DNA from 2 places in the Thalassospira sp. SN3W genome. Region 1 is predicted to be linked to the other one. Evidence: riboswitches for the same ligand, from Rfam matches in the RefSeq annotation. Region 1 holds a riboswitch; the other holds the start of a gene.
What was found. Region 1 has a riboswitch for glycine ahead of P8T57_RS11305 (L-serine ammonia-lyase). Riboswitches for the same ligand answer to the same signal wherever they lie in the genome.
Positions count from the first base shown of each region.

Region 1 (4,379 bases):
TATGCGCGGTGTGCGGCTCGCCGGTTTCCGGATCCACCATCATCTCACAGTTCCCGTGATCGGCGGTAACGAACATCACGCCGCCCACCGATTTAACCGCATCAACAACCTGCCCAAGGCAGGTATCGACGGCTTCGGCGGCCTTCATCGCGGCGGACAAAATGCCGCTATGGCCGACCATGTCGGGGTTGGCAAAGTTCAGAATGATCGCGTCATAGGTTTCAGCCCTGATCGCCGCCACCAGCTTTTCGGTCACTTCCGGGGCCGACATTTCCGGCTGCAAATCATAGGTCGCGACCTTGGGCGATGGCACCAGAATACGGTCTTCGCCCTCGAAAACCTGTTCTTCGCCGCCGTTAAAGAAGAAGGACACATGCGGATATTTTTCGGTTTCCGCGATGCGCAACTGCTTCATGCCAGCCCTGGAAACGACTTCACCAAAGATATTTGGCAACACCTGCGGCGGATAGATCGCATCCATATATTTTGCATGGTCGGATGAATATTCAACCATACCGGCCTGCACGGCAAATCTGATCGGGGTGCCACGGTTAAACCCGTCAAAGTCCGGTGCGCAGATCGCGGCCAGAATTTCACGCGCGCGGTCGGCCCGGAAATTGGTCATCAAAATCCCGTCGCCGTCTTTCATGCCGGCATAATCGCCAATCACGGTCGGCAGAACGAATTCATCCGTGGTGTCGGCATCATAGGCTGCCCTGATTGCGCCTTCGGCACTTTCAGCGGTGCGGCCATCGGCGTAATTCTTGCCCTTTACCATCGTGAAATAGGCCTGGCTGACGCGTTCCCAGCGATTGTCGCGGTCCATCGCGTAATAGCGCCCGGTAACGGTCACGATTTCAACATTGGCATCACCAATCTGTGCGCGGAATTTTTCAAGGAATTTGGCGGCACTTTTGGGGGCGGTATCGCGGCCATCCAGATAGGCATGGATTTTTACCGGCACACCGGCCGATGCGATGATTTTGGCAAGGGCAGCCATATGGGCCTGATGGGAATGCACCCCGCCTTCGGACAGAAGCCCCGCGATATGACAGACACCCCCGCTTTCTTTCAGCTTGGCGATAACCTTTTTGACCGTATCGGTATCTGCGATCGAACCGGTTTTGACAGCCTCGTCAATTTTTGGCAGTTCCTGCATCACAACCCGGCCGGCACCAAGATTCATATGGCCGACTTCGGAATTGCCCATCTGTCCTTCGGGCAGGCCGACATCAAGACCGCAGGCTTTCAGAAAGCCGGTCGGATTGTTGGCATAAAGCGCGTCCCAAACAGGGGTATTGGCCAATGCAACCGCATTGTCCTTGCTTTCCTCGCGATAACCCCAGCCATCCAGAATGCACAGCACCACCGGACGCGGGCGCTTTACGGTATTTGATACAGTCACAATCATAATCCCACGAACTAAAGTACACGAAATAAGGTAAAAGGCTGAATTACCGGTAAAGATGGTTATTTTCCGGTAATTTTGCCATCCGTACAAAGACGCCGGGCGCGGTGGGTCCGCCATCAGACGCTGCCAATCATAGCATTTTCAACGCGCAATCTATCATGAATGCCGGTATTGAACAGCCTTCCGACCGGGTATTTTTTGTGTGCTTGCAAAGTCGCTTTTTGACAAGGATCATCACCTGCCTGTAATCTCGGGCGTTACGGTGATACCTCGAATAACCGCGATGGGAGAGCCCGCTTTGATCCCGCGATCAGATCGGCGCCGAAGGAGCAATAGCCCCGAAAACTCTCAGGCAGATGGACCGTTGCGGATTGAGGCTCTGGAGAGAGAAAGCGGTACGGGGCCAACGCCCGGCACCATATTTCCACCGAAGGATGAAGCCATGGCGTCAAAGACTTCTTTGTTTTTGGCAACAGGGCGCACAATCTCAGGTCAAGGGACAGAGGGGGCAAGACACCGGTTCTATAACGTCATGTGGCATTGATCCGCATGACAAAGAGCCGTGGGAGGCCCATTTGACCGAAGAAAATAAGCAGCGTCCGCAAGACGTTAATCTTTCCGTTGTCGATCTTTATACCATCGGCATAGGCCCATCGAGTTCGCATACGGTCGGCCCGATGCGCGCGGGCTATCGGTTCTGTCTGGAACTCGAAGCCCGGAATCTTTTGGAAAAAATCGGCTCGGTAATTGTTGATCTTTACGGATCGCTTGCCCTGACCGGCAAGGGGCACGCCACCGATACCGCGGTGATCATGGGGCTTTCGGGGGAACGACCGCGTTCGGTTGATCCCGACCGGATCGCACCGACAATGGATGCGATTGATAAAGATCACGCATTACAGCTTTACGGCGCGCATCCGGTTGCTTTCAACCGGGATACCAACCTTGTTTTCCATATGACCGAAAGCCTGCCCGAACATCCCAATGGCATGCGGATCACCGCCTTTGACCGTGACGGTGTTGTTTTGCACAAACAGGAATATTTTTCGGTTGGGGGTGGGTTTATCGTCTCGGGCGATGATCGCGGGGCGGAATATTCCGGCGATAATATCACGCTGCCTTATCCCTTTTCCTCGGCCGATGAACTGATGGCGATCTGTAAAAAGGAAAAGCTGTCGATTGCCGAAGTCATGGCCGAAAACGAAAAAAGCTGGCGTGAACCTGACGAGACCGAGGAATTTGTCGACCGCGTGCATCGCGCGATGATGGATTGTATTGAGCGTGGCTGCAAAACCGATGGCATCCTGCCCGGCGGGCTGAATGTCAAACGGCGTGCGCGCAAACTTTACCTTGAGCTGACGGAACGGCCAGAAGCGGGGCTTAAGGACCCGTTGACCGTGATCGACTGGGTCAATCTTTATGCCCTTGCGGTTAACGAAGAAAATGCTGCCGGTTCGCGCGTCGTGACCGCCCCGACCAACGGGGCGGCGGGTGTTATTCCCGCCGTGCTGCGCTATTACGAACGGTTCGGGGCCAATGTGACACAGGGGAAAATACGCGAATTCCTGTTAACGGCGGCGGCCATTGGTTCGATCTATAAAAAGCGTGCGTCGATTTCTGCCGCCGAAGTCGGTTGTCAGGGCGAGGTCGGTGTGGCCTGCTCAATGGCGGCAGGCGCGCTTTGTGCCGTCATGGGCGGTACGCCCGAACAGGTTGAAAACGCCGCCGAAATTGGCATGGAACACAACCTTGGCCTGACCTGTGATCCGATTGGCGGTCTGGTGCAGGTACCCTGCATCGAACGCAACACCATGGGGGCGGTCAAGGCGATCAATGCTGCCCGTCTGGCGATGCGCGGCGATGGTCAGCATACCGTGTCACTCGACAAGGTGATCGAAACCATGCGCCAGACCGGCATTGATATGCAAAGCAAATACAAGGAAACCAGTCAGGGCGGGCTGGCAGTCAATGTCAACGTGGTCGAATGTTGAGCTGACAGTTTGAAATACCGACCAAACACCCTCGAAGCCGCCGTTTCGGGGGTGTTTTTCATCCGGCCTGATTCTTGCCACCTTGCGCCTGCAATCTGATATCATTGAGAAATCAAAAACGGGGCAAAGACCCCGAACAGGTTGGGCAAAGCATGAAAAAGAAACTGTTCCGCATCTATATCGCGGTCAGTCTGGATGGCTATATCGCGCGCGCCAATGGCGCGGTTGACTGGCTTGATCAATTCGATCCGGTCGAGTTCGATTTCGAGGGCTTTCTGGGCACCGTGGGAACACTGATCATCGGGCGAAAAACCTTTGATCAGGTGATGGAATTTGGCGACTGGCCCTATGAAGATCGCCGCACGATTGTCCTGACATCGCGCGATTTGCCCGATAACCGCCCGGCCAATACAGAGGCCTATGGCGGTAGTCTTGTGGAACTGGCAAGCCAGCTTCGCGATGACAGGTCCGATACCGGCGATATCTGGATCGTCGGTGGGGCCAGTGTTGTGACCCAATTCCTGTTTGGCGGCCTTGTCGATCAGCTTGAAATGTTCATCATCCCCGAAATTCTCGGTGATGGCATCCGGCTGTTTGGCAGGGATGCTGTGGGCACGACACTGAAACTGGTGGCATCGGAGCACTACAAGTCCGGTGTCGTGCGCATGCAGTATGATTTGCGTTAAAGCCGGTTACTTAAGCGTTTCCAGTTTTTCGGTAATCTTTGAGGAAAGTTCGCGTAGGGCATTAACAGCACTGCTTTGCCAGTCGCTGTCGAGGACCATCTGCATCTTTTCCTGATAGCTGTCGGTGACAGTAACCGGTTCGCCCTTGTTCAGTTCGTTGCCCTTCAACGTCACTTCGGACTTGTTATGCACCGTGACCTGCCAGAAACCGGGTTCGAACCATGACCAGAACTTGATCAGGTCGGCATCGACGGAGTCGGCGCTGTCATATTCGGCGTCCCCCGGTTCAAG
Region 1 covers NZ_CP121124.1:2,506,767-2,511,145, forward strand. The annotation lists gene gpmI (2,3-bisphosphoglycerate-independent phosphoglycerate mutase) at 1-1,411, opposite strand, end outside; glycine riboswitch at 1,686-1,785, shown strand; glycine riboswitch at 1,789-1,916, shown strand; gene P8T57_RS11305 (L-serine ammonia-lyase) at 1,987-3,402, shown strand; gene P8T57_RS11310 (dihydrofolate reductase family protein) at 3,555-4,088, shown strand; gene P8T57_RS11315 (hypothetical protein) at 4,095-4,379, opposite strand, start outside.

Region 2 (4,379 bases), 1.1 Mb from region 1:
CCCGGCCCCGATGGTTTCAAGCATCGAGGCGCGATCCGCACTGGTTAGCGGAAGATAACGCATATCTTAAAGGCCTTCGACAAAGTCTTTATACGCAGCTTCGTCCATCAGCTCATCAAGCTGGGACTCATCGGAAAGTTCCATGCGGAAGAACCAGCCATCGCTTTCCGGGGCTTCGTTCACCAGTGCCGGATTGTCATCAAGCTCTTCGTTGGCTTCGACAACGACACCATCAAGCGGCGCATAAACGTCGCTGGCGGCCTTGACCGATTCGACAACCGCCGCATCGCCATCCTTGGTCAGCTTTTTGCCAACTTCCGGCAGCTCGACATAAACGATATCGCCAAGCGACTGCTGGGCGTAATCGGTAATGCCAACGGTCGCGACACCGTCTTCATATTCAACCCATTCATGTTCCTGCGAGAATTTTTTAGCCATGGTAATTCGTCCCTGTAAGATCAGTTGTCTCTAAAATCTCGGTATCTTTTGCGGGCCGCAAACGCTGCCCGAACTCTTTTTTTCTGATGATCAGCCGCGATAGTAACGATGTGCCGCAAACGGCAGCTCGACGATTTCCGCCGGGCGTGCCTTGCCGCGCACCATCAGATCGACTTTGGTACCCGGGGCGGCAAATTCAATTGCGACATATCCCATCGCAATCGGGCCATCCACGGTCGGGCCGAAACCACCGCTGGTGATTTCGCCAATTTCTTCACCGTCACTGTTCAGGACAGCCGTATGTTCACGCGCCGGTGCCTTGCCTTCGGGTTTGATCCCGACACGTTTGCGATCCGCGCCATTGGCAAGCTGATCAAGGATGACATCCGCCCCCTTGAACCCGCCTTCTTCGCGACGACGCTTGTTGATGATCCAGTTAAGGTCGCCTTCGACCGGGGTGGTCGTGGTATCGATATCGTTGCCATACAGGCAAAGACCAGCTTCAAGACGCAGCGAATCACGCGCGCCAAGGCCAATCGCCTCGACCTCTTCCTCGGCCAGAAGCTTGCGCGCCAGCTCTTCGGCGCGCTCGTTCGGCACGGAAATCTCATACCCGTCTTCGCCGGTATAGCCCGACCGGGTGACAAAGCACGCGATACCGGCAATATCGATCTCGGCAAAGCTCATGAATTTCATATCGGCAACCGAGGGTGCAAACCGCGCCAGCACGCGGGCGGCATCCGGGCCCTGCAAGGCCATCAATGCGCGGTCATCAATCTCGATCAGCTCCACACCGTTATCCAGATTGGCCCGCATATGGACAATGTCATCATCCTTGCACGCGGCATTGATCACCAGAAACAGGCTGTCGCCCGCATTGGTGATCATCAGATCATCCAAAATCGTGCCATCGTCATTGGTGAATGCGGAATAACGGGTGCGGCCGGGTTTCAGGATCGCGATGTCACCGGGCACCAGCTTTTCAAGCTCGGCCACGCGATGTTCACCGGTCAGGCGGACCTGCCCCATATGCGAAACGTCAAACAGACCGGCCTTCGCACGGGTATGCAGATGTTCGCCCTTCACCCCCAGCGGATATTGCACCGGCATGTCGTATCCGGCAAACGGCACCATCTTGGCACCCAGTTCCACATGCAAATCATAAAGGGCAGTTTTCAGCAGTTCGGTTTGATGATCGGCCATCAAGGTCTCCAGACAGTCGTTGCGAAACATAGCCGACCAGTGGCCAACCACGTCCCCCTCTGTCTTGGAGCCTGAAAGAATCACAGCCGGTTTGAATACCGGTCTGCTTACATCTTCGGCGAGGCGCACATCCATGTTCGATGCCGCCTGCTTTCCAGAGTCCCATCTCCCCGCGGTCCGTTTGCCTGAGAGTTTCCGGGGTGGTTGCTCCTTCGGCGTCCGCGCAATCCCTATCGATGTAATCACGCACATCGATCAAGACCGTGGCACTCTCCCACGGGGATCATTTGGGTATGCCTCCTTATACGGATTTGAATCCGACCAGACCAGCCCCAAAAATCATATCCTCTCCACCCCATCCATTGGTATGAGGATTAAAAGCCCTTTTTTAGCCCCTCCGGCAAATGCCCATTATTTTGTATGAGGATTACCGAAAACGAACTTTTGTTCAAAAACGAAAACCCCGCCACGCGAGGCGGGCGGGATTTGATTATTCACCAAAAATGAATAATAGGCGGGATTATTAATTTTTTCCGAAGCGCCGATTGTAATCAAGCTGATCGGCACTCAGCTGGAAACCAAGGTAAATTTCATAGTCCGGACCGGCCCAGACATCATCCAGCGGCACGTTCAAAGTCACCTGCTCGTCGCGATAGCGCGCCAGGTTCAAATTGCTCGGAAACGCCATCTGAACATCAAACAGATTCTTCTGGATAAACTCGCCAGACGGGTCCTTAAGTGCTACGAAATACTGGAGTTTTGCGTTGCGCCCCTGTGCGGCCGGGCCCAGTTCGGCATTGATCACCGGGCTGATCACGACGTTCAGCACCTTGTCATCAAGGTCATAGCCGCAATCACCCAGATAACCGCCAAATTCGGCTTCAAGGATCACATCGGTCAGGTCTTTGCCCTGACCGCTGAACTGCACCAGTCGGGCGGTATCATTGGGCAGGAAGGCCCGCGGACATGCCGGAACCGGCTGCTCTTCGAACGGGTTGCTGCTGCACGCCGCCAGAAAACCGGCAAACGACACCAAACCCAATGCACAAACACGCCGCAGTCCGTTCGCAATCGTCATCCAAGCCTCTATAGAACTGGTCAAATTCGCGGTCATCCCCCACCATGGGCACAACCGCGCGCAGTCTATTCGCTCCGATATGGCGACACAACCCGCTTCCGTTTCAAATCGCGGTATGCGGCGTAAATACATGGCCGGACATAGCTGAACATGCATCTTTACACGGTGTCTGTCATTGCGTGCACGGTGCTGGCAGGTTATGTAACGAAGACATTTGAATAATCGCGCGGCTGGTGTCGCGCATCATGAACATTCGGACCCGTATCATGTCTGACAAAGCCGACCTTCGGATCATTCTTGCCAACCCGCGCGGTTTCTGTGCCGGGGTGGATCGTGCGATCGAGATCGTCGAAAAGGCGCTGGTGAAGTATGGCGCGCCGGTCTATGTCCGCCACGAAATCGTCCACAACAAATTCGTGGTCGACCGCCTGCGCGATATGGGCGCTGTTTTTGTCGATGAACTCGATAGCGTCCCGGATGGCGTGCCAGTAATCTTTTCCGCGCACGGTGTGCCGAAATCGGTCCCCGAAGCCGCCGAAAGCCGCCAGCTTGAATATCTTGATGCGACCTGCCCGCTGGTGTCCAAGGTCCATCGTGGGGCTGAACGCCACCATGCAGATGGCAAACATATCCTTCTGATCGGCCATGCCGGTCATCCCGAAGTCATCGGCACCATGGGGCAGTTGCCACCGGGCAGCATGACCCTGATCGAGACCGAAGAAGACGCCGAAAACCTTCAGGTCGAAAACCCCGAAAACCTTGCGTTTGTGACCCAGACCACCCTGTCGCTGGACGATACGGCCAAGATCATCTCGATCCTGCAACGCCGCTTCCCGGCGATCGAGGTCCCGAAGAAAGAAGACATCTGCTATGCGACCACCAACCGCCAGCACGCGGTCAAGCTGATCGCAACCGACGCCGATGCCATTCTGGTTCTGGGCGCGCCAAACTCGTCAAACTCGAACCGACTGGTCGAAGTAGCCAAACGCGAAGGATGTGACCGTTCGGTTCTGGTCGAACGCGCCAAGGATATCGACTGGTCCAAGCTTGACGGCATTTCGACGCTTGGCATTACCGCGGGCGCATCCGCCCCGGAAATTCTGGTCGAGGAAGTCATCGATGCCTGCCGCGAACGTTATAACGTCACGGTCGAAACCCTGACTTTGACCAATGAAAACGTCACCTTCAAGCTGCCCCGCCAGCTTGCCAGCTAACCCCGCCCTGATGCAGGAAATCCGGATATCCCATGGCCGTCTATACCGACGTTTCTGACGAAGATATCGCCCGTTTTGTTGCCGAATACGATATCGGCAATGTGATTTCGTTCAAGGGAATCGCCGAGGGTGTCGAAAATACCAACTTCCTGCTTCAGACCGATCAGGCATCCTTCATCCTGACCCTGTATGAAAAGCGTGTGAACCCCGATGATCTGCCGTTTTATCTGGGCCTGATGGATCATCTGTCGGCCAAGGGGCTGAATTGCCCGACACCGATCCACGGCAAGGACGGGGTTGCGTTACGCCGTTTGTGCGGACGTCCGGCCGCCATCACATCCTTCCTGAACGGCATGTCGCCACGCCGGATCATGCCCCATCACTGCACCGGGCTTGGTGCAGCACTGGCGCAACTGCACACCGCCGGTCAGGATTTCGACATGTAT
Region 2 covers NZ_CP121124.1:1,409,147-1,413,525, forward strand. The annotation lists gene gcvPA (aminomethyl-transferring glycine dehydrogenase subunit GcvPA) at 1-63, opposite strand, end outside; gene gcvH (glycine cleavage system protein GcvH) at 67-438, opposite strand; gene gcvT (glycine cleavage system aminomethyltransferase GcvT) at 529-1,641, opposite strand; glycine riboswitch at 1,699-1,801, opposite strand; glycine riboswitch at 1,805-1,928, opposite strand; gene P8T57_RS06350 (hypothetical protein) at 2,165-2,719, opposite strand; gene ispH (4-hydroxy-3-methylbut-2-enyl diphosphate reductase) at 2,986-3,933, shown strand; gene P8T57_RS06360 (homoserine kinase) at 3,966-4,379, shown strand, end outside.
Region 2: linked by a shared signal. The riboswitch ahead of gcvT (glycine cleavage system aminomethyltransferase GcvT) and the one ahead of P8T57_RS11305 (L-serine ammonia-lyase) in region 1 are both predicted to bind glycine.